DNA from 4 places in the Aeromicrobium sp. YIM 150415 genome. Region 2 is predicted to be linked to each of the others. Evidence: riboswitches for the same ligand, from Rfam matches in the RefSeq annotation. Region 2 holds a riboswitch; each other region holds the start of a gene.

Region 1 (7,448 bases), on a different contig from region 2:
TCCACGAGGTCCGGCCGCAGCACCTCGGCCGCGGGGCCGGTTGCCACCACCTGGCCGTCGCTCACCATCACCACGCGGTCGGCGTAGACGAGGGCCGTGTCGAGGTCGTGCAGGGCAGCGACGACGGTACGGCCGAGCGTGCGTACTCGCCGGAGCAGCGCGTGCTGGTGCCGGATATCGAGGTGATTCGTCGGCTCGTCGAGGACGATCAGCTCGGTGTCCTGAGCCAGTGCCCGCGCGAGCAGCGCTCTGCGTCGCTCGCCGCCGGACAGCTGACTCATCGAGCGATCGGCATGCTCGGTGAGATCGACCGCGGCGAGCGCGTGGGACACGGCCGCTGCCTCGCCGGCCCCGGCCGAGCGCCACGGCGGATGAGCCGGTAGCCGGCCCAGGGCGACGAGCTCACTGACCAGCAGGTCGGCGAAGCCGGACGACTCCTGTTCGACGAAGGCGACTCGCCGGGCTCGTTGTCGGGCGGACCAGGCGCGCAGCCCTCGACCGTCGACCTCGACCTCGCCTCCGGAGGCGCGCTGCAATCCCACGAGCACCCGCAGCAGCGTCGACTTGCCCGCCCCGTTCGGCCCGACCACGGCGACGAACTCGCCACGGGCGACCTCGATGTCGACCGCGTCCAGCACCTGTCGGCCGCCGATGGACGCCGAGAGCGCTCTACCGCGCAGGTAGATCTCGGCCGTCATGTGGCGTCCCCGAAGCGGTAGCGGCGCCGGCCCAGGACGGCGAGGAACACCGGAGCGCCGATCAGGCCCGTGACGACGCTGAGCGGGATTTCCATCGGCGGCGCCAGCACGCGCGCCGCCACATCGACCCAGACGAGGAACAACGCCCCGGCGAGCATCGCGACCGGGATGAGGACACGGTGCCGCGCGCCCACGAGCATGCGGGCCAGATGAGGCACGACCAGTCCCACGAAGCCGATGCCGCCCGCCACCGACACCAGGACGCCCACGAGGATGGCCTGCGCGATGAAGAGCCCGATCCTCAGCGCGACGACCGGCACGCCGAGGGATGCGGCGGCGTCCGCTCCCATCGCCAGCGCGTCGAGCCAGCCCGCCAGGATCCACACCACGATGCCGACGAGGAGGACGACCGCCAGAGGCCCGACGAGCTTGATCCACGACGCACCGGCGAGACTGCCGAGCAGCCAGAACAGCACCGACTGCGCGGCCTGCGGCTCAGCGCTGCGGAACACCAGGAAGCTCGCCACCGCCGAGAAGGCAGCGCTCAGGACCGTGCCGGTGAGCACCAATCGCAGTGGCGTCAATCCCCCTTGGGCGATGCTGATGCCGAACACCAGGACCGCCGCGCCGAGGGCGCCGAGCAGGGCACCTCCGGTGAGGGCCCAGAGTCCCGCGGAGGACAGCACTCCCAGCGTGATGACCGCGGTCGCCCCGACACTCGCCCCCGAGGAGATGCCCAGCAGATAAGGGTCGGCCAATGGGTTGCGCACCAGGGTCTGGATCATCGCTCCGGCGAGCGCGAGGCCGGCACCGACGATGGCGGCCAGCAGGACGCGAGGGGTGCGGATGTCCCAGACGATGGTCGAGGCCACCGAGGAGCCGGACTCGCCGGAGAGGCGGTCGGCGAAGACACCGGCGATCTCGTCGACCGGGACCTCGGTCGCTCCGAACCCCGTCGCGAGCACCATGCTGAGCGGCAACGCCAGGAGCAGGCACAGGACGATCGTCCGGCGCCGCCACACACGAGCGCCCACCCCGACTGTCGTGGTCATCGGGCTAGCTCTTCGAGTCGCTCGCGCCAGCGCACGCGGTCGTCCGCCGGATCCACCCGTGAGCATCCGGGGCAGAACCGGTGTCCGTCCCCCAGGTGAATCAGACAGCAGGTGTCCCGACGATAGGTCCATGCGCCATCGCAGGTCCGTGGCTCGACGGCCAGCGACACCAGCCAGGGTCCGGCGAGCAGTCGCTCTCCGTGTTGGCGCACGACCTCGGCATCGCTCGCGATCCGGTGCGCCGCGCCGAGGGCCCCGGCACACGACGCACCGACATTGCCCCACAGCACCCGTTCGGTGAGCGCGAAGGTCTCCCGGATCGCCTCGACGAGCGGATGGATCACAGTCGCCAGCGATGTCACGAGCTCATCGGCGTGAAGCGGCGTCGTCCGGGTGACGCTGTAGCGCACGCCCGTCGTACGGCCGGCGCGAACGAGCACCTCCACCTCGACATCCGCCAGGCGAGGGACCGGATGCCCGAGCGCCCAGCCCACGAGCACCGGCCCCATCACCCGCGAGGCGAGACCCTGCAGGGCACACGAGGCTCCGACGACCGCAGAGCGCGCACTGATGCCGTCGGCGTAGTCGCGGGCGATCGACGGCCAGGCACGGGAGTCGGCCAACGAGCGCAGTGGTGTCCACGCGCCAGGATCTCTCTCCCTCATCCCGAGCTCGATCCGCTGGCCCGGCAACGCCTGCCGGGCCAGCACGATCCAGCTCGGGTCAGCGGCCATAACCGGCGAAGCGGCCCTCGATGCCCGACTCGGGCGTGAGGCCCAGGTCGTCGAAGGAGGTGCGCAGCGCCTCGGCCGCCTCGATATTGGGATGTCCGCTGGTGAAGAGGGCGAGCGGGAGGACAACGATGCGGTCCTCCGCCACGGCAGGAAGGTCGCGCAGCGCGGGCTGTTGGCGGATGGTGTCGATCTTCGTCGCGACCTCGTTCTCATCGCCGCTGCGGTAGTCGAGCACCACGATCACATCGGGCTGACGGCTGGCGACAGCCTCCCAGCTGGCTCGGAACCAGGTGGTGTCCTCGTCGGCAAAGACATTCTCGCCTCCGGCGGCATCGATGATGCCCTGCGGCGGGCCGTTGTGGCCCGACGTGTAGAGGTCATCGGTGCCGCTGTCGAAGAGGAGGACCTTCGGCGCGGCGTCAGGACGCGGTGCGTCCTCCAGGGCACCGAGTCGCTCATCGAGATCCTCGATGGCCTCGGAGGCCTCGTCCTCGTGTCCGGTCAGCGCGCCGTAGTTCTCCAGATCGGTCCGCACCGCCGTCCACGGATCCATCGTCCCGAGGGCCGAGGAGGTGTCATCGGGGTCCTGCCGGCAGCTGTCGGAGATCACATAGGTGTCGATATCTCGCTCGGCGGCGACCTCCTCGGTGACACCGGAGGATCCCGCGAACAGGCCGCTGTACGAACCGATCAGCAGGTCGGGGGTCTGGGCGACGATGGCCTCGAGCGAGATCGGCGATTCGAGGCGCGGCACGTCCTCGATACCGGAGCCGTACAGCTCGGTCATGATCTCGTCGTTGTCGGGGTTGAGGGCCACTGCGGCGAGCTGGTCGACGGCGCCGACCCGCAGCAGCGTGCCGATATTCGCCGAGTTGCTCGTCGCGACGATCCGCTCGACGGGGGCCGCGTAGGTCTTCTCGATATCGCAGTTGGTGAGTGAGACGCCGTCGGTGTCGTCGCTCGCGGAGTCGCCCGAGGCGTCGGCTCCGCAGCCGGCGAGCAGGAGTGCCGCCGCGGCGGCAGCGAGGGTGGGAAGGGTACGGACGACCATGACAGGTCCCTTTCGTCCGAGGCTCAAACGCGAAGCCTGCAACTGGATGGATCACACACGCGAACGTGCGACCAGCAGGTCTTCGGACTCGGGATCAATCAGACGGAGCGCCTTCCCGGACAATCGTCCAGTGGCATCAAGCTCCGCCCGTCACCCTCACCGCTGCGCGTCAGTCCCGGACTCACACCGGGTTCCCTGGCTCAAACGAGCACGACTGGCGCTCGCACTCTAGCAGCGGCTCAACGGGCGGCGAGCACGCAGTCGCCGCAATAGCCGCCACCGGGCAACCGGTAGTACAGGCAGCACGAGGCGCGGACGAAGCCGCCGTCGACCGTGCCGGTGCCGCGCAGCGGGCCCTCGGAGAGGCTGCCCAGGGCGGCCCCGGTGGCCCGGTCGGCATCGGCGGCGCCCAGACGGCGCAGCATCGTCACGGCTCCGAAGACCGCTGAGGCGATATTGCCGTCGAGGATGGTGCGCGAGACGGAGTAGTCGGCTCCGATGCGCTCAGCGAGGGGGCCGACGACCTCGGTGGTCACCTCGTCGAGCGTGCGCGGCTCGCCGGGCTCGACCGCGATCGGCCAGGGCCCGGAGTCGACGGGGCGCCAGCGGGTCGTCGACAGGTCGATGCGCGGCGCCAGCACCCCTGCCGCGAGCGATCCGAGCACCGGGGAGACGAGACGTGCGAACAGTCCGAGGGACATGATCGAGGCGGCGACCCGGTCCTCGACGTCCGCGCGAGCGCGCTCGGCGAGAGCGTCGCGGGTGTGGGCGACGCGCTCGGCAAGGACCTCGCCGTGGAGCTGGTCCAGCGTCAGCCAGCCCTCACCCACCGTCCCGCGCTCGACCGCGAAGTACGGGCCGAGTCCGGCGAGCGGGTCCATGCCCGCAGGCTACGCGAACGTGGTTTCGCTCCAGCGACCTCCACTACTCGACCACCGAGGCGAGGGATCGGTGGTTGAGTAGGAAGCTCGTTCAGCGAGCGACCGTATCGAAACCCACCCCAGCCCAAACCTGGCCTCGCTCCAGCGCGGCTACGCCCCCGATGCGCTGGCTCCACGGCGTCGGCCGCGGACGGCCTTGGGCTACTCGACCACCAAGGACCCAGATCGGTGATCGAGTAACGACGGCGAGCGCAGCGACACCGCTCCACCTGGACGTGGCATCGCTAGTGGACCGTCGAGGGGTGGCGGTGGAGGCGGCCGTCAACGAGGGTGACGACCTGATCGCTCGCCTCCGCGGCCTCGGCATCGTGCGTGGCCTGGACCACGACCCGGCCGGAGGCCGCGACCCGGCGCAGCACATCGCTCAGCTCTCGCCGTACCCCGATGTCGAGCCCCGACATCGGCTCGTCGAGGACCATCACCGGGGCGTCGCAGACGATCGCCCGGGCCACGAGGCTCCGCTGGACCTGTCCGCCGGAGAGCTCATCGAGCCGTCGCCGCGCGAGATGGGCGATGCCGAGATCGTCCATCGCGCTCTCCACCGCCCGGCGATCATCACGGCTCACCCGGCGCCACGGGCCACGCCGTTGCCAGGCTCCCATCGTCACGACATCGCGCACCGTGAGGGGCAGGCGTGGATCGATGTGCGTGCGCTGCGGGACATAGGCCACCCCGCCGGGAGGACGGCTGACGGTGCCTCGCGCCGGGGGCCTGATCCCCGCCATGACATCGAGCAACGTCGTCTTGCCCGAGCCGTTCGAGCCGCGCAGCGCCGTCACCCGCCCGGCAGCGAAACACCAGGTCACGCCCCGCAACACCTCGTGCCGCCCGTAGCCCGCGTGCACCTCACACACGTCGATCATCCGACCCCCTAATAAGAATGGTTCTCATTGCATTGTAGAGTCCTCGCCGATGAACCTTCTGACCGACCCCTTCGCCGTGAGCTTCGTCACCCGCGCCGCGATCGCGGGACTCCTCGTCGCCGTCGCCTGCGCCTGCGCCGGCACCTGGGTGGTGCTGCGCGGCATGGCCTTCCTCGGCGACGCGATGTCCCACGGGATGCTCCCCGGCGTCGCGCTCGCGTCCCTGGCCGGTGTGAGTCTCAGCCTCGGCGCGGGGATCGCCGCCGCCCTCATGGCCCTGGGGGTATCGGCGCTGCAACGGAACCGCCGCCTCGGAACCGACACCACCATCGGCCTGCTGTTCGTCGGGATGCTCGCGGCCGGCGTGATCATCGTCTCCGCCTCGGGCTCGTTCGCCGTCGACATCACCGCCTTCCTCTTCGGCGAGGTACTCGCCGTGCAACAGGGCGATCTCGTGACGCTGGCGGTGACGACAGCGGTCATCGTCGCGATGACCGCTCTCGGCCACCGAGCCTTCCTGGTCAGCGCCCTCGACCGCCGGATCGCCCGCACCAGCGGGCTGCGTCCCGAGATCGCCCAGCTCGCGCTGCTGACCATGCTGACCCTCGCGATCGTCGCCACGTTCAGCATCGTCGGAACGCTGCTGGTCTTCGGCATGCTCATCGCGCCTCCCGCCGCGGCGGTGCTGTGGACCTCCCGCGTATCCCTCGCCATCGCCCTCGCGGCCGCGCTCGGCGCCGTGGCCGTCGTCGTCGGGCTGCTCGTCTCCTGGCACGCGGGCACGGCGGCGGGAGCCACGATCACCGCCTGCGCCGTCGCGATCTTCGTCCTGGCACTCGGACTGCGCTCCGTCGTGCCCTCCACTGCCCGCACCCTCGAAAGGACCGCATGAGACCCCTTCGCCCCCTCCTCGCCGTCACCAGCATCGTCCTGGTCGCCGCCTGCTCGTCCTCCGGTGACGACGACACCGCCGGGGACCAGCACGGCCACGGGCACGTCGAGGGCGCCGTCGAGGAGGCCGAGGCACAGCACCGGCTCGTGGTCGCCGATGGCGAACGAGCCTCGGTCATCGATCTCCTCGACGGCAGCGCCGAGACCTTCGACCTGCCTGCCGACTCCGTGCAGACCGATGGGCGCTTCGTCTTCGGAAGCAAGGACGGCACGGCGACGGTGCTCGACGCGGGCAGCTGGACCTGGCCGCACGGCGACCACAACCACTACTACCGCCAGGACGCCGCACAGCTCGGCGACACCGAGCTGGCCGACGGCACGATCGTCGGCGCGTTCGGCTCCGACACGCTCGCCATCGATGCAGACGGCGCGGTCACGACCGTCGACCGCGACGCCCTGGAGGACGGTGAGCTGACGACAGCCGCGGACGACGACATCGACAGCTCCTGTGACGACCCCGACGGTGCCGTGCGGACCGGCGAGCAGCTCGTCATCGCGTGCGCCGACGGCGTCCTCGTGACGGAGGACGGCGAGAACGATCTCGTGCCCTATCCCGGTGAGGAGCGGGCCCGCGAGCTCGGTCAGCGCCCCCGCGCCACCGAGCTCGCCGCGGTTCTCGGCGATGAGGTCGCGGTGCTCGATCTCGGCGGCCGGACCTGGACGACCATGGAGTCCCCCTCGCCCCTCGCGGCGGTCGCGCTCGGCGCCGACCTCGGCGTGCTCGTGCTCGGCGAGGACGGCACGCTGCGGCACTACGACGCCACGGGCGAGCAGGTGGCCGAGCGCCCCCTCCTGGAGAATCCGGACCTCGAGAACCCGCCGTCCCTCGTCGCCGACACGTCACGGGCCTATGTGAACGATGCCGAGGCCTCGGTCGTCCACGAGATCGACTACGCCGACAGTCTGCGCATCGCCCGCGGGATCCAGACCGGCGACGTCACCCCGCTCCACCTGGTGGAGACGGGATGGTGACCCGGCGGCTGGCCGCGCTCGCCGGCGGCATCGCCCTGTCGGCGGCCGCACTCACCGCCTGCTCGGGTGGCCCGTCCGACGGAGGTGTCGTCGTCACGACCAATATCCTCGGCGATGTCGTGCAGGAGGTGGCCGGCGGCGATGTCGAGGTCACCGTGCTCATGCCGGCCGGGGCCGACCCGCACT
Region 2 (7,448 bases):
AAGGGATCGCTCGCTGCTGCGGACCAGAACCCGCAGGTCGAGGCTCGGATCTATAGATGACGTTGACGTCAAGTGGACCCGAGGATACGTTTCGGGCACCGAGAGGTACGTGACAGGGGAAGCCGGTGCGAATCCGGCGCTGACCCGCAACCGTGTGTGCTTCGGCACGAGTCGGAATGCCTGCCACGGACTGTTGATTCACTCACCCGTCGCGGACTGCGGGCAGAATCCGACTGGTCCTCGATCGCAGGTCGTGGCCGGCGGGCTCGCCGTCGTGACACGACAGAACGAGGTATTTCTGTGTTCGCTCGACCTTCCTGGCTGACCCGGGCAGTACCTGCCGCGGCGGCCGTCGTCCTGGTGGCGGGAGCAGCGCCCGCCACCGCGTCACCGGCTGATGCCGGCGCCGATGCGGCGGACTGGCTGTCCACGCAGCTCTCGACCGATGCCGGCGGCAGCTTCCTCGAGACCTCCTACTGGGACGAATGGAGCACACCGCCGGCCGTCGCGTCCTATGCCGACACCGGCTTGACGATCGACGGCAACTGGGCGCTCCTGGCTGCCGGTCTGAGCGCCGAGGCCGATGACACGGCCGACTGGATCCGTGCCAACGCCAGCGCCTATTGGAACAACGGCTCCTGCGCGAACTCGACCGGCAGCGTCTATGCCGGGTCGATCGCCAAGCTGGCCGTCTTCGAGCAGGCCAATGGGGGCAGCGCCGCGGGCTACATCAGCGAGTTGGAGTGCCTCCAGGACTCCAGTGGCCGGATCCCCAACCAAGTCGACTCCAGCGATCCCTGGGATAGCGACTTCTCCAACACCTTCACCCAGTCGTTGGCCGTCGTCGCACTGAGCGAGTCGTCCTCTGTGAGTGCCGCGGATGCCGCGGACTATCTCGTCACGCAGCAGTGCAGCAGCGGCGCGTTCCGGGCAACGCTCGGCCATACGAGCACGACCTGCACGTCCGGTGTCCAGGACGTGGACTCGACGGCGATGGCGGTGCAGGCGCTCGCGGCTGCGGGCGAGTTCACGGCCGCGGTGAATGCCGTGACCTGGTTGGAGACTCAGCAGGACACGGCGGGTGGTTATTGGGAGAGCACGGCATGCAGCACCGATAGTCCGCCGGTACCGCTTCCGAACACGAACAGCACGGCCTTGGCCACCCAGGCGCAACTCGCTGCGGGCACTGACGCGAGTGACGGGCAGGCGTGGCTGGAGGGCCGGGCAGGCGTCGACGGCCGGATTCCGGGTTGCACGGCCACGAATGGGGGCCAGCCGGTGCAGAACAGTAATGATGTCCGGGCCACCACGCAGGCCGTCCCGGCGCTGCTGGACGTCACGTTGCTCGATCTCGCCTCCGGGGCGCTGGCTACTCCGTGAGGTGAGGGTCCGTCCGGTGGCGCGGTGGATAATTCCGCCACCGGACGGGTCGTCCGGCTGTTAGGCTGCGCTCGTCACGGTGTGTGGGAACCCGGTGAGACTCCGGGGCTGACGCGCAGCGGTATGGGTGACGACCAGGCCATCAGCCACTGGTCGATCGAGAGATCGACTGGGAAGGCGGCCTGGGAGGATGATCCCGAGCCCGAAGATCCAGCTGTGGCCTCGACCAGTTCGTCTCGCGTTCAGACGGCGGGCCGCGCGACTTGGCCTGCTGTGGAAAGGCCGTTGTCGTGATCTTGCGACGTGTGTTGTCCCTCATTTCCGGTGCCGCGCTGGCGCTCGGGCTGGTGTCCGTGGTGCCGCCCTCGGCGGCGGCTGAGACCGAGCCGGTGCCCAACCCCTACCCGGAACTGATCTCGGTGTGGGAGCCCTGCGCACCCGGTACCGAGGGTCCCGATACCGGTGTCACGGTGATCGTGGACTTCCAGACCCTGGCCGATCAGCAGGTGGAGGTGCGCTGCGCGCCCGGCGGTCCGCACAGCGGGTGGGCGGCATTGCTGGAGGCCGGCTTCGAGGTGACGCGCGTCGTGCCTTTCCCGGGTGCGCTCTGCACCATCGACGGTTACCCCAGGGACCGTTCTGGCGACCCGGCGATCTGTCACAGCATGCCGCCGATCGAGGCGTACTGGTCCTACTGGCACGCCAGCCCCGGCGTCCGGTGGGGCTACAGCGGAACCGGAGCCGGAGGTCACAGTGCCGCGGTCGGCAGCGTCGAGGGATGGTCGTTCTCGGCGACCGTCTCTGGCGACACCTCCCAGGAAGCCATCGCTCCCCGAGTGCCGCCGATGGACGCCCGGGGGCCGGGGCTGGTCATGCCCGAGGTGCACGAGACCTCCACCGAACAAGTCGACCTCGCCCGCCACTGGATCGAAGGCCAGCTCGAGACTGAAACGAACGTCGGGCGGCTAGCCGACTATGTCAACGCGCTCGTGGCCAGCGGAGTCGATGTCACCGATGAGCGCTTCGAACGTGTTCGCCGAGAGCTCAGCGACTTCTCGCGCATCGGCCGTTCGGTATTCGCCAGCGGCCGGCTCACCCAGCCGAACGGTGTCGCACTGGGTCGATTCGGCCCGGCGATCCGTGCCCTACAAGGCGGTGAAGCGGTCCTCAGTAATGGCGTCGATCTCGCCGAAGTGGCCCAGCGCTCGGAGATGACCGATCCGGTGACGGGTGGCGTCTGGACCGGGAGTAGTTCATTCGGCCGGCCCTCCTATAGCTCCCAGCCCGGAGCGATCGCCGGTTTCGCGGCCTTCCTTCTCTCCACTGGAGGCGAGATTCCGCAGAGTGTGACTGAAGGTCTGCTGGGCCAGCAGCGTGAGGACGGCAGCTTCCAGACGACGGTGGTCTCGCTGCAAGCCGAGATGCTCGACTCATTGCGGGAGTTGCGCGATGGTGGAGTTGCCGGGCTCGATGAAGCTATCGCGAAGGTCACCGGCTTCCTGCTGCGTGCGCAACGTGAAGATGGGTCTCTGCCGTGGGCCGTCGGTGAGGACCAGATGCCCGCCGCCGAGGTCTTCGCGGCCAACGCGACCTTCGCCGAGGCGATGGCCCAGGCCGGTCACGCGGACGCCGCCGCCCGCGCCGCGCGGCATCTTTCGCCCTTGCAGGTCACGGCTGAGTTGGCCGAGGGGACACCGGGCACCCAGCACATCGGCGCTTTCGCCGATTCGCTCGATGAACTGCGGGGCATCATCGTCACGGGGGGACAGCGTGGTGTCCCGGTCGCCACGCCGCTGGCCCTGCGAGCGCTGGCGGCAGCGCCCTGGGACGATGTCATACCGGCATCTGTGGGGAGTGCGCAGGTCAGCACCGTCCGGCCCACGGTCGCCGAACTATCGGCGCAGGTCTCGGCCGGATCCCATGAGCAGCGGGCGATCGTCCTCTACGGCACGGATGATGACCTCTCCCTCGTCGTCGACGGTGGCGAGTTCGAGGCGGGCGAGTCCGATGCGCTGAACGTCGCGCTGTCCGGTCTGGAACCGAACACGACCTATCGGGCGAAGGTTCGGGTGGCGTCGCCCAAGGGGCGGGTGGTCGACAGCGAGACCATCTCCTTCACCACCACGGAAGCCGGTTCGCCGGACGACGATGGCGGCAGTCCCGGCGATACGGGAGGCCCGGCTGCACCGCCACCGCCGGGTGGGTCGGACGATACCGGTGACAACGCCATCAACTCGCCGGCCAGACACCCCAGCGCGGGCCAGGCTGCTCCGGGGCCGAGATTGCCCGCAGCAGGGCAGCGCAATGCCGAGGGCGAATACACGGCTGAGGCGGTATGGGCCTCGGATCTGCCGGCATCGCAGCTGGTCACCAGCGAGGTGTCCGGCGCACCCACACCCACGGAACAGCTGGCAGCCTCGTCGCCGATGTCGCCCTGGTGGCCGCCTATCGGCGCGCTCGCTGTCGTGTGTCTCGTCGCCGTGGGCGTGTCGATCCACCGTCTCCGTTCGGCCTAGATTTCTCGACACGGGGAGCCACCTCTTGATGTTCGAACGCTTGTTCGATACTATAGGTGTATGAGTTCGGGGGATCTGGTGCAGCGGCTGCGGGACACCGCAGCGCTGTTGGAGGCGTTCGCCCCCTCGACGGATGCGCTACGTGCGCTGGAGGAGGCGAGCAATGCGATCGATGCCGCCAAGGCTCAACTGACCGCTGAGATGTCCGAGACCCTGGAGTATGAGGTCGAGGGGTATAGCTCGGTGAAGGCGTGGTTGCGTGGTCAGTTGCGGGTGAGCTCGCGGCGGGCGAGTGAGTTGGTCAGGTCTGGGGTGACGCTGAAGCAGATCCCCGAGGCCGCCGAGCTGGCCTCAGCGGGTGGGGTGTCACTCGAACATGTGAAGCACCTGTCGTATGCGGTCACGCATGTCGGGCCCTCGCACACGCGTGAGCTGCTTCCTGAACTTCTCGATGTTGCCTCGTCTCACGAGCCTGCCGCGTTGCGGCAGGTGGTTCGCACCCTGCGGGATGCGGTGTATCCCGATGAGTTGGATCAGGCGTGGATCGATGGCATGGCCCGTGAGGATATCCAGGTGAATCCGGTTCCTGACGGTGTTCACATCAACGGGTTCCTCAACTCGACCACCGGCGCGAAACTCACCGCCCTCCTGCAGTCGCTGTTGGCACCATCGGGTGCGGATGATCCGCGCACGAGCGCCCAGCGGCGAGTCGACGGGCTGGAACGTCTCCTCGACTCGGTCTTGGAGAGCGGCCTACCCAAAGATCAGGGGGTGCGTCCGCACCTGGCCCTGACGATCGACGCGTCGACGTTGATGGATGATGCCGGGTCTGGGGAGTTGGTGGGGTTCGGGACCATCGGCATCCGCCAGCTGCAGGAGATGATCTGCGAAGCCGACATCACCCCGGTCGCGGTCGGGGGTAAGGACGCCGTCCTCGACGTCGGCAGATCCAGCCGGTTGGCGACGCCCAGGCAACGGACTGCGGTCCTCGCCCGACAAGGACACCAATGCGCGTCCCCGGGATGTCGGGCACCGGTGGTGCATATCCATCACATCATCTGGTGGTCCCGCGGCGGACCCACCGACCTCGCGAATTTGATCGGGCTCTGTCCGAGATGCCATAGAGCGGTTCATGCCGGAGCACTCGTCATCGACCCCACGACCCACGAGTTCACCGACCGCCATGGCCGCCTCCTCCCCGGCGCCGACCCACGCCACCGCAAGCGACGAATCCCCACACACCCACCGGCTACCCGTCTTCCACGAGCCGGCTGACCGGAGTGACCTCACACCCGGGGCGGGCGCCAGTAGCTGCAGAAGTCGATTCGCTGAGAGTCCACGCCGGCGGCGAGTGCTCGCGCCCGGACATCGAGGGCGAGCGTGGAGCTGTCAACCGCATAGACATAGTCGACCTCGAGATCGAGATCACCCATCGAGTCGGACCAGTCGTTCCCCGCCGCGTGGACGGCCCACCTCTCCTTCACCATCGCAGGTGAGGTGAGTGGCCGGCGATCCCATTCCGTCGGGATATCGGCCACCACCGTCACCTCGGCGTACTCGGGAAGCTCACGCAGCGCCGCCTCGACACCCGGCAGGCCGGTCGCATCGGTCACGATCAGGGCAGCGCCCGCGTCATCGGGCCAGGAGAAGATCGCTCCCTGGTCGAGCAGGCCGACCTCTGTCCCTGGTGTCACCGCCGCGGCCCACTGCGCCGCAACCCCCTCGCGTTGCCCCTCCGGATCGCGGTGCAAGAGAAAGTCGACCTCGATCCACCAGCCCGCCTCGTCGTGCCCGACCCGGCGGGCGGTGTAGTTACGCACCGTCAGACGTTCGTCATCGGGCATCTCCCGCAACCGGACGTACCAACCGTCCGCGCCGCCCGACGGCAGATGGAGCGCGGAGCCGTCGGCGGTGAAGAACAGCCGGAACCACTGGTCCGCGCCGATCGGCGCCAGCGGGAAAGGCGCGCTCGGCTCGTCAGGGCCGAACGTCAGCCGGACGAACGAAGGCGAGACATCCTCGCGACGGAGCACCCGGGCCCGGTGAACACGCGCATCGGCGGGCTTGCGCCCGCGACCACTCGCCAACCGCTCCGCGGCCACCCGTCAGCCGACCGCGTCCGCCAGCATCGGCACCACCGACTCGAGGGCGAAGGGCACCGATAGGACCGTGTTCGCCGAGTACGACTGACGGATGTCCTCATCATCGTCGGTGAACACGATCGAGCGTCCGTCCTGGACCGCCGGGATCTGCTGGAAGAGCGGCTGATCGGTCACATCGGTCGCCGGCAGCCAGATGGGGAACACCACCAGCAGATCCGCGTCGAGCACGCCGATCTGCTCATTGGCGAGCTTCGCGGTGAAGCCCTCCGGGGTGAGCTCCTCGATGGCCGGGTTCTGCTCGAATCCCAGCCGCTCCATGAAGGCCACCCGCTCATTGCCCTGGATATAGGCACCCCAGCCCTCGGACGTGAAGGCGGCGACCGAGATGGTCTTGTCCTGGAACTCCGGATGCTCGGCGGCGGCGTCGGCGAACTGCTGCTCGACATCGGCGAGCAGCTCCTCACCCTTCTCCGGCGCACCGAGCGCCGTGGAGATCATCGTCACCTGCTCCTCCATCGAGGTGAGGAAGGACTGCTTGCCCTCGGGGATCGCCACAGTCGGCGCGATCTGCGAGAGCCGGTCGTAGCGCTCCTGCTCCCCGGAGCTCTTGACGTCGAGGATGAGGTCGGGCTTCAACGACGCGATCTGCTCGTAGGACGGCTCCAGCGTCCCGATGAGCTCGGGGGCCTCGTCGTACAGGCCGTCCGCCCACGGGCCCACGCCCTCGCCTTCGAAGCCGAGCCAGTCCGAGGCGCCGACCGGCTGGACACCGAGGGCGAGCGCCGTCTCGGCATCGCCCCAGCCGAGGGCGACGACGCGCTCCGGCGCTTCGTCGATCGTGACATCGCCGAACTCGGTGGCGACGGTCGCGGGGAAGTCATCGCCGGCCGCCCCCTTGCCCCCGGTTCCCTCGGAGTCGTCGGCGCCGCACGCGGTGAGCCCGAGCGAGAGGGCGAGTGCGGCCACGGCCGCCGTGAGTCGATAGTGCATGGGTGCGGATTCCCCTCCGATGCTGTGGTGGCTCGTCCCGGGGACTGCCCAGGAAGCGAACTCTGACGTAGGCAAGCCTAAACTCATTGCCTGATGCCTCCTTCGTCCCCTCCCGTCGCCACCGGGCGCTCATCCGTCCGAGGGCGCCGTCAGACCGTCATCGTGCTCGCGCTGCTGGTTCTGGCGGTGGCTGCGGCTGTGAGTATCGCCGTCGGTGCGGAGTCCCTGTCGGTACGTCGGGTGATCGAGGCCTTGTGGGGGTCGCCGGATGACCCGACCGCCACGACGATCGTCCGTGAGACCCGAGTGCCCCGGATGGTCGCGGCGATCGTCGTCGGCGCGGGCCTCGCCGTGGCCGGTGCGGTGATCCAGGCGTTGACCCGCAACCCGCTGGCCGACCCCGGGATCCTGGGCGTGAGTGCGGGCTCGGCCTTCACCGTCGCCCTCGGCGTGGGATTCC
Region 3 (7,448 bases), on a different contig from region 2:
ACGACCTCGGCGCGGATGCCGCCGGCGACGGCTTGCGGATCTTCTGGTTCGACTCGGGCACCGACACGGCCTTCGCCGGCGCCGGGGACGGCGGCCCTCAGCTGATCCTCGACGCGATCGGCGCCGAGAACGTCTTCGGCGACCAGGAGGGTGGCTGGGCGGATGTCAGCTGGGAGCAGGTCGTCGCCGAGGACCCCGATGTGATCGTGCTCGCCGATGCCGGATGGTCGACCGCCGACGACAAGATCGAGTTCCTGCGGAACGATCCGGCCCTGAGCCAGTTGCGGGCCGTCCAGGAGGAGCGATTCGTGACCGTGCCATTCTCGGCCTCGACTCCGGGAGTGAGGCTCGTCGACGGCGCGTCGTCGGTTGCCCAGCAGCTGACCGCTCAGTGACGACCCTCGTTGCCCCTCCGGGCAGAACGAGGACGCCGAAGGCGGTGCGCTCCTGGTCGATCGTCCTGCTGTCGGTGGCGCTCGTCGGCTCGCTGGGCGTCGCACTCGCGATCGGATCCGTGCACGTGCCGCTCCCGACGGTGCTCGAGGTGGTCGTCCGCCGGATGGGGCTGGCCGATCTTCCCGTCGAGCCGATCGATGACCGGATCGTGTGGCAGATGCGGATGCCGCGTGTGCTCGGTGCGGCGGCCGTCGGAGCGGGTCTCGCGATCGTCGGGGTGGTCCTGCAGTCGATCACCCGCAACGACCTCGCCGATCCGTACCTGCTCGGCATCTCCCAGGGCGCCACGGTCGGCGCGGTCTCGGTGCTCGTCCTCGGCTTCGGCGCCGGCCTGGCCGCGACCACCGCGCTGACGGTCGGGGCCTTCGCCGGTGCGCTCATGGCGCTCGTCGTGGTGCTGATCGTCGCGGCAGGACGCAGTGGCCGGCTCACGCCGGCCCGGACCGTCCTCGCGGGTGTCGCCGTCGGTCAGGTTTGTGCGGCGTACACCTCGTTCACCGTCGTCGTGAGCGACCAGCACGATGCCGCGCGTCGTGTCCTCAGCTGGACGCTGGGCTCGGTCGCGGGGGTGCGCTGGGGAGCCGCGATCTTCCTGCTGGTCGTCGCGGTGCTGACCGTGATCGTGCTCTGGTCCTTCTCGTCCACGCTCGATGCCTTCGCCTTCGGCGAGGTCGCCGCGAGCGCGTTGGGGGTGAGCGTGCCGGTGTTCCGGTGGATCGCCCTTACCGGTACGGCACTCGTGACCGCCTCGCTCGTCGCCTTCAGCGGCGCGATCGGCTTCGTCGGCCTCGTGGTGCCGCACGTCATGCGCCTCGTCCTCGGGCCCCGGCACACCATCCTGTTGCCGGCGAGCGCCCTCGGAGGAGCGGTGCTGCTGGTGTGGGCGGATCTCATCGCCCGTTCGATCGTTCCCGGTCAGGAGCTGCCGGTCGGTGTCGTCACCGCCCTGGTGGGAGCGCCCCTGTTCGGCTATCTGCTGTGGAGAGGAGCCCGGTCATGAGCGAGCGGAGCGAGCGAAGGTTGGGCTCTATCTCATGCCGCCGTCGTCCTAGCGTTCTTTTCTTTGAGGCGGTGGCGGCATGAGCGAGCGGAGCGAGCGACGGTTGGGCTCTATCTCATGCCGCCGGCGTCCTACTGTGTGCTTTTTCGAGGCGGTGGCGGCATGAGCGAGCGGACGATGGGCAGTCTGACGGCCCAAGGGGTCACGTGGATCGCGGGCGGCACGACGATCCTCGATGGCATCGACGTGACTTTCAAACCCGGTCTGTTCACCGGGATCATCGGCCCGAACGGCTCCGGCAAGACCTCGCTGCTGCATCTGCTCGCGGGCGTCAACCAGCCGTCGAGCGGCCTCGTGACACTCGACGGTGAGGCCCTGACGAGCCTGCGATCCAGGGAGCGGGCCCGCCGAGTGGCGCTGCTGGAACAGCATGCCGAGACGGGACTGGATCTCACGGCCCGCGATGTCGTGGAGCTCGGCCGCATCCCGCACCGCAGCCGTTGGCCCGGTGCCGTGCACGACGACGCGGAGACGATCGAGCGGGCGATGCATCGGGGCCGGGTCACCGCCCTCGGGGACCGGCGGTGGGCGACGCTCTCCGGCGGTGAACGGCAACGCGTCCAGCTCGCGAGGGCGCTCGCCCAGGAACCCGAGGTACTCCTGCTCGACGAGCCCACCAATCACCTCGACCTCGGCCACCAGATCGCCTTCCTGCGCACGGTCCGCGAGACCGCGCCGACCGCGATCGCCGCGCTGCACGATCTCGACCTGGCGGCGGCCTACTGCGACGAGTTGATCGTCATGCAAGGCGGGCACATCGTCGCTCACGGTGCCACCGACGATGTCCTCACCGCGGAGTTGATCCGCGACGTCTACGGTGTCGAGGCCGTCGTCGAGACGCATCCGGTGGCTCAGCGCCGCACGATCGTGTGGGTCGCGGGAGGTGAGCACGCATGCCGGCGTCCGTCGTGATCGTCGCGATGGCGGTCGACGCGGTGAACGACCACTCGGCCCTGGCCGAACTCGCGGAGGTCACCGGCGCGTCGGTCGCCTATCTCCAGCGAGGAGAGCCCTCGTTGGTCGATGAGTTGAGCCGGCTGGCCGACGACGGGGTCGCTCACGTGCGACTCGTCCGGCTGCCCGCCGCCGGTGCCGCCCCGGCCCGTTCCTGGTTGCGCCGCGTGGCGGCGCACTGGGTGCGCGAGCATCCCGGAGTCCGGGTCGAGGTGGTCGCCTCCGCGGTCACCGGGCGCGAGGCGCCGTTGCGGTCGTCCGCCTGGGAGGACGTTCCGGGCTTCCGCCATCATCTGCTCGTGTGCCGTGGCCCGCGCTGTTCCGCATCCGGTGCCGCGACCACCGCCGAAGCCCTCAGCACCGCGCTGCACGAGCGCGAGCTGGGCGACGAGGACGTACTCGTCACCCAGACGGGCTGTCTCTTCCCTTGTAATCACGCGCCGGTCGTGGCGGTGCACCCCGACGACACCTGGTACGGGCCCGTCACGGGGGCCGATGTCGGCGAGCTCGTCGACCAGCACCTCATCGACGGCCGCCCCGTCGACCGCCTGCGCCGACCGCGCATCATCTCCGAAAGGACCACCTCATGAGAACCCGATCCTTCGTCGCGGGCGTCAGCGCCCTCGGCCTGCTCGCCGCCTGCGGCTCGACCACTGACACGACCGATGCCGGCACCTCCGCCGAGGGCTACCCGATCGTGGTGGAGAACTGCGATCGCGAGGTCACGATCGAGTCCCCGGTCGAGCGCGCCGTGGTCATCAATCAACCGGCGACCGAGCTCGTGCTGAGCCTCGGACTCGCTGATCGGATCGAGGCCGTGGGGGTGTCGGACTCCCAGGTCATCGAGGACGTCAAGGAGGACTTCGAGAAGGTCGACAAGTTCGACGAGGAGTTCCCCGCGCTGGAGCGCGTGCTCGACGTCGAACCCGATCTCGTCTACTCGACCTTCGCGTACACCTTCACCTCCGAGGGGATCGGAGATCAGGAGCGGTTCGACGAGCTGGGCGTACCGACGTATCAGTCGCCGAGCGAGTGCGGCGGCCAGGACGCCGAGCAGACCAGCGAGCTCAGCCTCGACGACCTGTACGACGAGATCGCCGATGTCGCCGAGCTCTTCGATGTCCAGGATGCCGGCGACGAGTTGACGACCGAGCTGCGCGACCGAGCGGAGGCGGCGACCGAGGACCTCGGTGCGGAGGATGTCTCGCTCGCGTGGTGGTACTCCTCGACGCGCACCCCGTATATGGCCGGATGCTGCGGGGCGCCGGGCCTGATGACCCGTGCGGTCGGCGCGACCAATGCCTTTGAGGATCAGCGTCAGCTGTGGCCCGAGATCGGCTGGGAGTCGATCCTCGACCGCGACCCCGATGTGCTGGTGCTCGCCGACCTGGAGCGTGGCGACGACGGTGACAGCGCGGAGGCCAAGATCGCCTTCCTGGAGTCCGATCCGGTGGCGAGCCGGCTGACGGCGGTCAAGGAGCGTCGCTACATCATCCTCGGAGGGACGACGATGGATCCCTCGATCCGCAATGTCGACGGCATCGAGCAGATCGCCGAGGGGCTGCGGGATCTGGGGCTCGTCGGATGACCGCCGCCGATCTCGTGCGGCACTGGGACGACCAGCAGGCCGCCTACATCGCCGAACGCGAGCAGCGGTTCGCCGTCATGGTCGATGTGCTGCGGCAGGTCGCGGGCGACGAGCCGATGACCGTCCTCGACCTGGCCTGCGGGCCGGGTTCGCTGGCCGCCCGCGTCCTCGACGCGGTGCCGAACTCCCGGGTCGTGGCGGTCGACTACGATCCGGTGCTCCTGGACCTGGCGGCGGAGTACCTGGCGCCCTATGGCGATCGGGTGCGGATCGTGGACGCCGATCTGACCGGCGAGTGGCGGGGGGCCATGGCGGAGGAGGGCTTCGCCGGCGCCGTGTCGACGACGGCGCTGCACTGGCTGTGGCCTGCTGACCTCGTCCGCCTCTTCGCGGAGGTTGCCGAGGTCCTGCGACCGGGAGGGGTCTTCCTCGACGGCGACCACTTCCGATTCGACGGACGCTCGCCGCACATCGCGCGCTGGGCCGCCGACCACGATCGTCGCACCCAGGAGGAGGCCTTCGCCGCCGGCGCGCAGAGCTGGGACCGATGGTGGGGTTCGCTGAGCGAGCGCCTCGGCCACGCGGAGCGCGTCGCCGAGCGCGACCGCCGGTTCGCGGGCCGAGACGCGACGCCGTCGACCGCGATCGACTTCCGGCTCGCGGCGCTGTCGCAGGCCGGCTTCGCCGAGGTCGGCACCGCCTGGCAGCTCTACGACGACTACGTCACCTACGCCGTGCGCGGTTGACGCCTCCGCCTTGCCGCGCGACGACGAGACCGCGCCCGACCATTGACCGGCCCCGAGCGGTGAGCCATCCCGCACTCAAGGTGCGGCGGTGCGTGATAATCCACCGCCCACAGATCCCAGGAGGGGATCAGCGAGTTCCGTACCGTTGGCGGGCGCCCTGATGGCTGACGCCGAGAGCGGCGGCGATCTCCACCCAGGTGACGCCTCGGGCCCGGGCATCGTGCACTGCATCGGTGACCGCTCGCTCGGCTGCGGCGCGGCTCGCGACCGCTGCTCTGATCGGTTCCGTCGCCGAGATATCGCGCATCGGGGCGGTGGCAGGATCGATCTCCTCGATCCTGTCGAGGGCTTCCTGGTCACTGAGCCGTATCCGTGCCGTCATGGTCATGCTCCCTTCGGTCGTCTCAGGGCCAGAACTTCGGCCGTGCTCGCATCGCGTGAACCACTCGCGGATCGAGGTCGGGGTCCGCGATCCCCACCTCGATGATCCGACCATCGCGGGCGGTGCCGATCACCAACAGGACCTCGTCTCTGCCCTCATAGACCCGAAGGAGGTGACGAAGGGCGTGAAGGATGTCCTCATCGGCGATGCCGTGCCGTCGTGCGCTGGCCGTGATCCTCACGAATGCAACATTAATTGCATTCTACGTCGTGTCGAGATCGTTATCCACACCCTCGCTCAGCACGCGGGCCGCCCCTCGGACCGGGGCGCGCGCTGCCCGGATACGCTGGGCGCACTCACGTCGACGCGATCTCAGGAACCCGGTGCGAGACCGGGGCGGTTCCGCCACTGTGAGGCCGCGCGGGCATCGTCCGCGAGGCCGAGCCAGACACTGAACGCGACGATTCCGACTGATAGGGGCGAGAACCCCGAGGAGGAAGCATGACGCGCATCGCGTTGCTGTCCACATCCGACACCGATCTGCTCTCCGCGCGCGCGAGCGGTGCCGACTACCGCTTCGCCAACCCGGTGCGGTTGACCGACGAGCAGATCGCGGCGCTCGTGGACGAGGCCGATCTCGTCCTCGCCCGCATCCTCGGATCGCCCGACGACGTGCCGACGGCGGTGCGCGAGGCCACCGTCCCGATCGTCGTCCTCGGCGGCGAGCAGCAGCCGAGCGCCGAGCTCATGGAGCACTCCACCGTCCCGATGGGTGTGGCCGCCGAGGCGCATCGCTATCTCGCCGAGGGCGGTCCGGCCAACCTCGCCCAGCTCCACGCCTTCCTCTCCGACACGATCCTGCTGACCGGCGAGGGCTTCGAGCCGCCCGCCGTCCTGCCGACGTGGGGGTGGAGCGAGCGCCCCGAGCGCCCCGCGGATCTCCCACGCATCGGCATCCTCTACTACCGCGCGCACGAGGCGAGCGGCAATACGGAGTTCGCCCATGTGCTCGCCGATGCGATCGACGCCACCGGCGAGGCCGTGGGCAGTCCGGTCTTCTCCTCCTCGCTGCGTTCGGCCCCCGATGACCTCTATGCGGCGCTCGGCACCCTCGATGCGCTCATCGTGACCGTCCTCGCGGCGGGTGGCCAGGTGCCCGGCGCCGTGAGCGCGGGCGGCGACGACGAGACCTGGGATGTCGAGCGCATCGCCGCCCTCGACATCCCGGTCCTGCAGGGCCTGTGCCTCACCTCCAGCCGCGCCGAATGGGAGGCCAATGACGACGGCGTGACCCCGCTGGACTCGGCCAACCAGGTCGCCATCCCCGAGTTCGACGGCCGCATCATCACCGCGCCGTTCTCCTTCAAGGAGATCGACGCCGACGGCCTGCCGCGCTACGTCGCCGATGAGGAGCGCTGCCGCCGCGTCGCCGGGATCGCCGTCAACCACGCGCGCCTGCGCCGCACCCCGCCGGCGGAGCGCAAGCTCGCCCTCATGCTGTCGGCCTACCCGACCAAGCACAGCCGGGTCGGCAACGCCGTCGGCCTCGACACCCCGGTCTCGACGGTGCGGTTGCTGCGTCGTCTGCGCGATGCGGGCTACGACCTGGGCGACGACCCGACCATCAGCCGCGTGCTCGACATGGACGATGACACGGAGGCCGGCGACACGCTGATCCACGCGCTCATCGACGCCGGTGGGCAGGACGAGGAGTGGTTGACCTCGGGTCAGCTCACCGAGAGCCACGTGCGCATCCCGGCCGCCGACTATGAGCAGTGGATCGCCGACCTGCCTGCCGAACTGGTCGACGAGGTCACCGAGGCGTGGGGTGCCGCACCGGGCACGCTCTTCGTCAACGATCGTCAGGAGATCGTGCTGGCCACGATCACCAGCGGCAATATCGTCATCCTCATCCAGCCGCCCCGCGGCTTCGGCGAGAACCCGGTCGCGATCTACCACGACCCCGATCTCGCGCCGAGCCACCACTATCTCGCCGCCTACCGCTGGCTCGAGCGCGGCTTCGGTGCGCACGCGGTGGTCCACCTGGGCAAGCACGGGTCGATGGAGTGGCTGCCGGGCAAGAACGCCGCCCTCTCGGCCTCGTGCGCCACGGATGCCGCGATCGGCAGCATGCCGCTCATCTACCCCTTCCTCGTCAACGATCCCGGTGAGGGCGCGCAGGCCAAGCGCCGCGCGCACGCCACGATCGTCGACCATCTGATCCCGCCGATGGCGCGCGCCGAGTCCTATGGCGATATCGCC
Region 4 (7,448 bases), on a different contig from region 2:
CTGCGCGACGAATTCGACATCGTGGGTCGACAGCACCACTGCGTGACCGTCATCGGCGAGCTCGCGAAGCACCCGCGAGAGCTCGGCCTTGGCCGGGTAGTCCAGGCCCCGGGTGGGTTCATCGAGTGCGAGCACCCGGGGCCGGGCGGTGAGGACGATCGCCAGCACGAGCGCGAGACGCTGCCCCTCGGAGAGGTCACGCGGATGGCGGGTGCCGTCGATGCCCGGGGCGAGCCGGTCGAGCAGCTCCCGGCAGGTGCCGGGCGGCTCACCCGCCTGCTGATCGGCGGCGGCGCACTCCTCGGCGACGTCCTCGAGATAGAGCAGGTCGCTCGCGGTCTGCGGCACGAGACCGACGAGCATCCGCGCCTCGTCGGCGGGGACGCTCATCGGGTCGGTCCCGTCCGGGCCGATCGCGACGCTGCCCGCGTCCCGGCGACCGGTGCCCTGCAATGCCCACAGCAGTGACGACTTCCCGGACCCGTTGCGGCCCATCAGCACGCAGACCTCGCCGCCGCGCACCTCCAGGTCCACCGCGTCGACGGCGACGACCGGGCCGTAGGCGACGGTGATGTCGCGAGCGGTCAGCTCCACCGGCCCGTTCGGCGCCGGTCGCGGTTCGGGCTCCGTGAGCACGAAGGGCTCGCTGCGCACCCGCTTGCGCGCCTCGCGCACCGAGAGCGGCAGGGGGTCCCAGCCGGCGAGCCGCCCGAGATCCACGATCGGCGGGGCGACCGGCGAGTCGCGCAACAGCTCCGCCGGATGCCCGCTGCGGACCGTGCCGTTCTCGACCACGACGAGCTGGTCGGCGAAGGGGATGACCCTCTCCATCCGGTGCTCCGCGACCACCACGGTCAGCGCGAGGTCGTCGACCAGCCGGGCGATGGTGGCGAGCACGTCCTCGGCGGCCGTAGGGTCCAGCGCGGAGGTCGGCTCGTCGAGCACCAGGACGCGCGGGTGCATCGTCAGGACCGAGCCGATCGCGACCCGCTGCTGCTGTCCGCCGGAGAGCGTGCGCAGCGCGCGGTCGCGCAGGTCCGCCAGCCCGAGCAGGTCGAGGGTCTCCTCGACGCGGCGCCGCATCGTCGACGGCGCCAGCCCCAGCTGCTCCATGCCGTAGGCGAGCTCCTCCTCGACGGTGTCGGTCACGAAGCCGTCCAGCGGATCCTGCGGCACGTAGCCGACGAGATCGGCCAGCTCGCGCGGAGGCCGTCCGAGGACCGATGCGCCGTCGATCCGGACGTCCCCGCTCAGCGTCCCGCCGGTGAAGTGCGGGACCAGCCCGTTGAAGACGCCGAGCAGCGTCGACTTCCCCGATCCCGTGCGGCCGGCGACCAGGGCGAGCTCGCCCTCGCCGATCGTCAGGTCGACCCCGACGAGGACCGGGAGGGGCACGCCGTCGTAGGCGAAGGTGACACCGGTGACGTCGATCATCGGACCGCCCGCCGTGGCTCCGGGGTCGCGAAGGCCGGCACCGCCGCCACGAGCACCGCGGCCAGCGCCATGATCGAGACATCGGGCGCCGTCGTGAGCGACGGGAAGGCGGCAGCCGGATCGACGATCCTCATGCCGACAGCGGCGACGAGACCGCAGGACGCGGTCACCAGCTCCGCGCTCCGCCAACGGTCCGGGCGATACCGCGTGCGCTGCACCCGCTCGCCCGCGCGCAGGAAGCCGATCACGGCACAGCCGACGCCGACGGCGAGCACCGGCCAGGAGAGCCATCTCGGCGCCGTCTGGTCGAGGAAGGCATAGGTGCCGACGCACAGACCGAACAGGCCGGCGAGCAGGAACCCGCCGGTCACGGCGCGAGCCCGCACCGATGCGGTGCCGGCACGACCGTATCCGCGGGCGTCCATGCCCGCGGCCAGCGTCATCGACCGCTCCAGCGCGTCCTCCAGCACCGGGACGACCAGCCGCCGCAGCGCCCCGACCCCCTTGCCGGGCTCACCGCGCAGACGACGCGCCCGGTGGACCCGCTGCACGCTCTCGGCGAGCTGCGGGAACACCGACATCGTGACGGCCAGCGCCGTCCCCACCTCGTACAGCGCGGGCGGCACCGAGGCCAGCAGCCGCTTGGGATTGGCGAGGGCGTTGGCCGCGCCGACGCAGATGACGACCGCCGCGAGCCGCAGGCCGTCGTAGAGTCCGGCGAGCACGGCCGTGGAGGTGACATCGCCCAGCAGCCTGATGCCCGAGATGACATCGGGAAGAGGGACCTCGGGCAGGTGGACCAGTACCGTGTCGCCGGCGACCGATCCGCCGCCGAACACCAGCCGGTACAGCACGCGCACGACCACGATGACCGCACCGAACCACAGATAGAAGCGGAAGGCACGGGCCCAGGGGGCGTCGCCACGTCGGCTGGCGACGACCAGGCAGGCCACCGCGATCACGAGGACCAGGACGACGGGATTGGTGGTGGCGGACGCGGCGGCGGCCAGGCCGAGTGCCCAGATCCACCAGGCGCCCGGATGCAGATCGCGGGCGCGGCGCTGCCGACGCTGCGTGGGGCTGGCAGTGACGACCATGGTCCTGACCCCCCACTGCGAGACGCGACAGTGTGTCGTGATGGACCCGCCCGCCCGGTCTCCCGACTCGCCCGAAGGCCTACGGTTGCGCGACAGTGCCGGACTCCGACCGGCTTCCCCGCGACGAACAGGTGTCCACTGGCGTGGACTCCACGAGTATAGAAGGTGGCATCGGGGCGGACGGCACCGCGAGCATCGTCACGCCACGGAACGCCGAGCGCTGAGGGCCCTAGGGCGAGACGGCGGCGCGAACGGTCTCGGGCGTCGCTCGCGCCGCCGCATCGACAGTCTGCCGCATCGACTCAGGTTCGCGCCACCGGCATCTCGGCGAATCGATGGTGCAGCTCCACCAGGCGGTCGCGCGCCAGGCTCGAGAGATGACCGTCGCCGAGCGCCGCGAGGAGCTCGTACTGTCCGAAACCTCGGCACGCCGGCTCCTCGACCGCGGGCAGGAACTCCAAGATCGCCTGTTCGAGCGCCTCATAGGTGGCCATCGAGCACACATCGGCATGCACCGCGACGACGTCCATCGGTGGCCAGTTGCTCGATCCCCAGCCGAGCGAGTACCAGTCCGGATGCGCCACCAGCCACTCCACGGCGGTATCGGAGTCCGCCGAGGGGGCGGCCAGCATCCGGCAGCGCAGGATGTCCGCTGCATCGTGGTCGACCTCGGCGAGCAGCACGTGCCATCGCTCCACGCCCGGATCACCGGCCCAGGCGAGCGCGGAGAGCGCCTCGGCGAGCGTCGCGTAGATCGTGCCGTCCAGCCGGTGCGCGAAGACCGCGCCCCGGACGTCACAGGGCTCGCGGTCCCGGGCCCTCGGCTCGGAGTCGCGGAGGGCATCGGCCAGGACGTGCTCGAGGGCGAGCTCGACGAAGCTCATCGCGTCGCTCGCGACCAGGCTCGCCAGCACGTCGGCCGGCCAGCTCGCCGAGGCGTCGAGCCCACGCTCTCGTAGATCGCGTTCCAGGTCCTCGTACCCCGGCGGGGTGGTGGCGCCCACGATGATCTCCTCCGATCGTCTGCCACTCCTTGGACCTCATGGAAGCAGATAGCGGCGCATCGCGCGCGGCATCGGCCGCCACAACGGCTGTTTTCGGATGATCGTCTGATATTCCAGACAAAAAAGCACCTTTATGAGGTAAAGATCCACCCCTGGACGGATCTGCGGACTCGCGCATTCGGCTACCGTCGATCCGATGGACAGGGCACCGTTCCGCCTCAGCCCGCGCGGCAGGCAGTGGTTCGATATCGCGCTGACCTGTGCGCTGCTCGCCGTCGCGCCGCTCGCGGCCGTCGGCATCAGCCCGGGCACAGCGGTGCTGACCGCGGCACAGATCGCCCCGTTGTTCTGGCGGCGCTCGCACCCGGTGGCGGTCTTCGCCGCGGTCTATGTCACGCACGCCGCGCAGGTGCTCCTCTACGACACCACGCTCCCCGGGCAGCTGGCCTTCCCCATCGCCGTGTACTCGGTGGCGCGATGGCGGGGGCTGCGATGGAGCATCCCGGTATTGGTCCTCAGCCTCATCGCCGCCGTCGTCGCCGCGATCGACTGGATGCCGTCCTACGGCACCCCCTCCTACAGCACGAGCCTGGTCGCCTCCCAGGCCTTCGGCATCGGCCTCATCGTGGTCGTGGCATGGGTCCTCGGACTGCTCGGGCACACCCGCGAGGCGTACGTGAACTCGCTGATCGAACGCAGCGAGAGGGTAGCCCGGGAGGCCGACCAGCGCGCGCAACTGGCGGCGCAGGGTGAGCGCAACCGCATCGCCCGCGAGATGCACGATGTCGTGGCCCACGGGCTGTCGGTCATCATCGTGCAGGCCGACGGTGCACGCTACGCCGCGTCCGCCCGCCCCGAGACGGCGGTCGACGCGCTGGAGACCATCGCGAGCACGGGACGGCAGGCGTTGACCGAGATGCGGTCGCTGCTCGGTCTGCTGCGCGAGAATGGAACCGGCACCGCCCCGCAGCCCGACCTCGCCGATGTCCCGGCTCTCCTCGAGGAGGCCGCCGCGTCGATGCGGCTCGACACCGAGATCTCGGCGGACCTGGCCGGCGTCCCGCCGGGTGTCGCGCTCACGGCCTATCGCCTCCTCCAGGAGTCGCTCACGAATGTCCGCAAGCACGCCGGACCCCAGGTGACCACGACCGTCACGCTGCGCCGCGACGGTGACGTGCTGAACCTGACGGTCCGCGATGACGGCCGCGGGGCCAGCGCGGCCGACGACGGCGGCGGGCACGGGCTCGTCGGCATGCGGGAGCGGGTGGCCGCCCACGGTGGCGAGCTGCGGGTCGGGCCCGTCGTCGGCGGCGGGTACGAGGTCGATGCGAGGATTCCCTGGTGAGCGATTCGATCCGCGTGTTCCTCGTCGACGACCAGCAGATGGTGCGGGCCGGGTTCCGGATGCTCGTCGACAGCCAGGACGACATGACGGTGGTCGGCGAGGCGGGCGACGGGGCCGAAGCGGTGCAGCTGATCGGCGTGACCTCCTGCGATGTCGTGCTCATGGACGTGCGGATGCCGCGTCTCGACGGGGTCGAGGCGACCCGTTCCATCACCGCGATGGCCGACGGTCCCCGGGTGATCGTGCTGACGACCTTCGACCTGGACGAGTACGCCTTCGCGGCGATCAAGGCCGGCGCGGCCGCCTTCCTGCTCAAGGACGCCGCGCCGCCGGAGCTGCTCGGGGCGATCCGGGCGGTGCACCGCGGCGACGCCGTGGTCGCGCCGTCGACCACGCGACGGCTGCTGGACCACTTCGCGACGACACTGCCCGACCCCGCGGGCGCCACGGAGTCCCCCGACGACCGGCTCGCCGAGGTCACCGATCGCGAACGCGAGGTGCTGGTGCTGGTGGGGCGTGGCCTGTCGAATTCGGAGATCGCGAGTGAGCTGTTCGTGGCGGAGGCGACCGTCAAGACCCACATCAGCCGATTGCTCGCCAAGACCCGGTCCCGCGACCGCGTGCAGCTGGTCGTGCTCGCCTACGAGACCCACCTCGTCGGCGGCCACTGACCACCCGCCTCCCTCGCCCCCGGGCGGTGAGTAGGCGTCCATTTCCCGGCCACCACCGGTGAGGAGGCGTCCGTTCGGCCGGAGAGGCGGCCGCTCACGCACCGCCACAAGCGCGGGGCGACGGTTCACCACTCACCGCCCCGTCCGGGCGCCGCGCGTATCAGTCTGTGGCGACCCAGATGGCCTCGGCCGCGGGCAGCCCGAGGTCGAGCTCCTCGCTGTCGCGCGTCACCTTGATCGTGCCGGCATAGGGATGCCGTTCGTTGACATCCAGCAGCACGTCCAGGCCGATGCCCTGCTCGGTGAGGAACCGCAGCAGCGCCGGGTCGGCATCGGACACGCGGACCACCCGCACGCGCTCGCCGTCACCGACCTCCGACAGCTGACGGGCGTCCAGTTCGGGCAGCCGCCCCTCGGCGGTGGGGATGGGATCGCCATGGGGATCGCGTTCCGGATCGCCGAGCGCGACCGCGAGACGACTCATGAAGAGATGGGACACCGCGTGCTCGAGCACCTCGGCCTCGTCGTGCACCTCATCCCACGAGTACCCGAGGTAGTCCACCAGGAAGGTCTCGATGAGCCGGTGCCGGCGCACCATCGCGAGCGCCGCGCGGCGACCTTCGTCGGTCAACCCGACATCCCCGTAGCGCTCGTGGGTGAGCAGTCCCTGCTGGGTGAGCTTCTTGACCGTCTCGGAGACCGTCGACGGCGACTGGCCGAGCCGCTGCGCGAGCGCACGCGACGAGATCGGCTCGTCGTGCCACTCGCGACTCGTCCAGATGACCTTCAGATAGTCCTGGGTGGACGCGGTCAACTCGTCGGGGTGCACCTCTCCAGATTACGGCTCTCGACCGGATCGGCGGTAGACGGCCAACCTCACACCTCGCCCATGACGTTGATCGTCTACCTCCACCGACGAGGAAGGGTTGACCAGCTACCGCCGCTGCCGGGCTCAGGCGGGGACTTCGCGGTTCCGGCGCGCGAGGCGCGGCAGGACGCCGCGCTGCGGCGCGAGGAGATAGACCAGGGCGTAGACCGCCGACTGGCCGAGCACGATCATGCCTCCCGGGGCGACGTCGAGGACGAAGCTCGCCGTCAGTCCGGCCGCGGTGGCCGCGACCGCGATCGCCGGGGCGATCATCAGCATGCGCCCGATCCGGTCGGTCAGCAGACGCGCGGTGACACCGGGGATGATCAGCAGCGCGACGACGAGCACCACCCCCACGGCCTGCAGCCCGACCACCGCCGTCACCGCCAGCAACGTCAGCAAAACGCCCGCCAGCAGCCGCGGGGACTGACCCATCATGTAGGTGTGCACCGGATCGAAGGCGTACATCGTGAGCGGCCCGCGCAGGACCACCAGCACCACCGCGACGATGGTCGCGAGCGCGACCACCTGGACCACCTCGGCATCGCTGACGCCCAGGACGTTGCCGAAGAGGATGTGCCCGAGGTCCAGATGGCTCGGCACCACCGACACCAGGACGAGACCGAGCGCGAACAGCGTCGTGAAGACGACCCCGATCGCGGCGTCCTCCTTGGTCGGTCCCTGGCGGACCAGCGCGATCAGGCCGACCGCGATGAAGGCGAACAGCAGCGCACCGGCCGTGAACGGGACGCCGGCCGCGTACGCGAGCACCACTCCCGGCAGCACCGCGTGGGAGACGGCGTCCCCGATGAGCGACCAGCCGATCAGCACGATCCAGCAGCTGAGCAGCGCACAGGCCACCGAAGCGGCCACGGCGACGAGCGCCGCGACCTGCATGAACTCGTAGGAGAACATCTCGATCACGCCGACCCCTCCCAACCGAAGGCCTGCGCCAGCCGCTCGGCCGTCACCGTCTCCCGGACCGGGCCGGATGCCACGACCCGGCCCGCCAGCACGATCGCGTCATCG

The links. Region 2 has a riboswitch for cobalamin ahead of JL108_RS16115 (fibronectin type III domain-containing protein). Riboswitches for the same ligand answer to the same signal wherever they lie in the genome.
Region 1: another riboswitch for cobalamin. It lies ahead of JL108_RS17850 (ABC transporter substrate-binding protein); the one in region 2 lies ahead of JL108_RS16115 (fibronectin type III domain-containing protein).
Region 3: another riboswitch for cobalamin. It lies ahead of cobN (cobaltochelatase subunit CobN); the one in region 2 lies ahead of JL108_RS16115 (fibronectin type III domain-containing protein).
Region 4: another riboswitch for cobalamin. It lies ahead of JL108_RS18595 (energy-coupling factor transporter transmembrane component T); the one in region 2 lies ahead of JL108_RS16115 (fibronectin type III domain-containing protein).

What each region holds. Positions count from the first base shown of each region.
Region 1 covers NZ_JAERWM010000030.1:15,498-22,945, reverse strand. Annotated here, with positions in the region: gene JL108_RS17865 (ABC transporter ATP-binding protein) at 1-698, opposite strand, end outside; gene JL108_RS17860 (iron ABC transporter permease) at 695-1,750, opposite strand; gene JL108_RS17855 (hypothetical protein) at 1,747-2,484, opposite strand; gene JL108_RS17850 (ABC transporter substrate-binding protein) at 2,474-3,535, opposite strand; cobalamin riboswitch at 3,591-3,769, opposite strand; gene JL108_RS17845 ((2Fe-2S)-binding protein) at 3,775-4,416, opposite strand; gene aztA (zinc ABC transporter ATP-binding protein AztA) at 4,701-5,339, opposite strand; gene aztB (zinc ABC transporter permease AztB) at 5,389-6,231, shown strand; gene JL108_RS17830 (hypothetical protein) at 6,228-7,262, shown strand; gene aztC (zinc ABC transporter substrate-binding protein AztC) at 7,256-7,448, shown strand, end outside.
Region 2 covers NZ_JAERWM010000025.1:95,445-102,892, reverse strand. Annotated here, with positions in the region: cobalamin riboswitch at 65-203, shown strand; gene JL108_RS16120 (hypothetical protein) at 301-1,380, shown strand; cobalamin riboswitch at 1,441-1,614, shown strand; gene JL108_RS16115 (fibronectin type III domain-containing protein) at 1,671-3,896, shown strand; gene JL108_RS16110 (HNH endonuclease signature motif containing protein) at 3,957-5,171, shown strand; gene JL108_RS16105 (siderophore-interacting protein) at 5,183-5,998, opposite strand; gene JL108_RS16100 (iron-siderophore ABC transporter substrate-binding protein) at 6,002-6,988, opposite strand; gene JL108_RS16095 (iron ABC transporter permease) at 7,082-7,448, shown strand, end outside.
Region 3 covers NZ_JAERWM010000023.1:656-8,103, forward strand. Annotated here, with positions in the region: gene JL108_RS14695 (ABC transporter substrate-binding protein) at 1-395, shown strand, start outside; gene JL108_RS14700 (iron ABC transporter permease) at 440-1,456, shown strand; gene JL108_RS20620 (ABC transporter ATP-binding protein) at 1,619-2,428, shown strand; gene JL108_RS14710 (ferredoxin) at 2,410-3,060, shown strand; gene JL108_RS14715 (ABC transporter substrate-binding protein) at 3,057-4,058, shown strand; gene JL108_RS14720 (class I SAM-dependent methyltransferase) at 4,055-4,804, shown strand; gene JL108_RS14725 (hypothetical protein) at 4,932-5,186, opposite strand; gene JL108_RS14730 (hypothetical protein) at 5,209-5,427, opposite strand; cobalamin riboswitch at 5,529-5,661, shown strand; gene cobN (cobaltochelatase subunit CobN) at 5,688-7,448, shown strand, end outside.
Region 4 covers NZ_JAERWM010000033.1:17,965-25,412, reverse strand. Annotated here, with positions in the region: gene JL108_RS18600 (ABC transporter ATP-binding protein) at 1-1,434, opposite strand, end outside; gene JL108_RS18595 (energy-coupling factor transporter transmembrane component T) at 1,431-2,531, opposite strand; cobalamin riboswitch at 2,566-2,692, opposite strand; gene JL108_RS18590 (hypothetical protein) at 2,834-3,535, opposite strand; gene JL108_RS18585 (sensor histidine kinase) at 3,732-4,880, shown strand; gene JL108_RS18580 (response regulator transcription factor) at 4,877-5,551, shown strand; gene JL108_RS18575 (metal-dependent transcriptional regulator) at 5,712-6,380, opposite strand; gene JL108_RS18570 (metal ABC transporter permease) at 6,504-7,334, opposite strand; gene JL108_RS18565 (metal ABC transporter ATP-binding protein) at 7,340-7,448, opposite strand, start outside.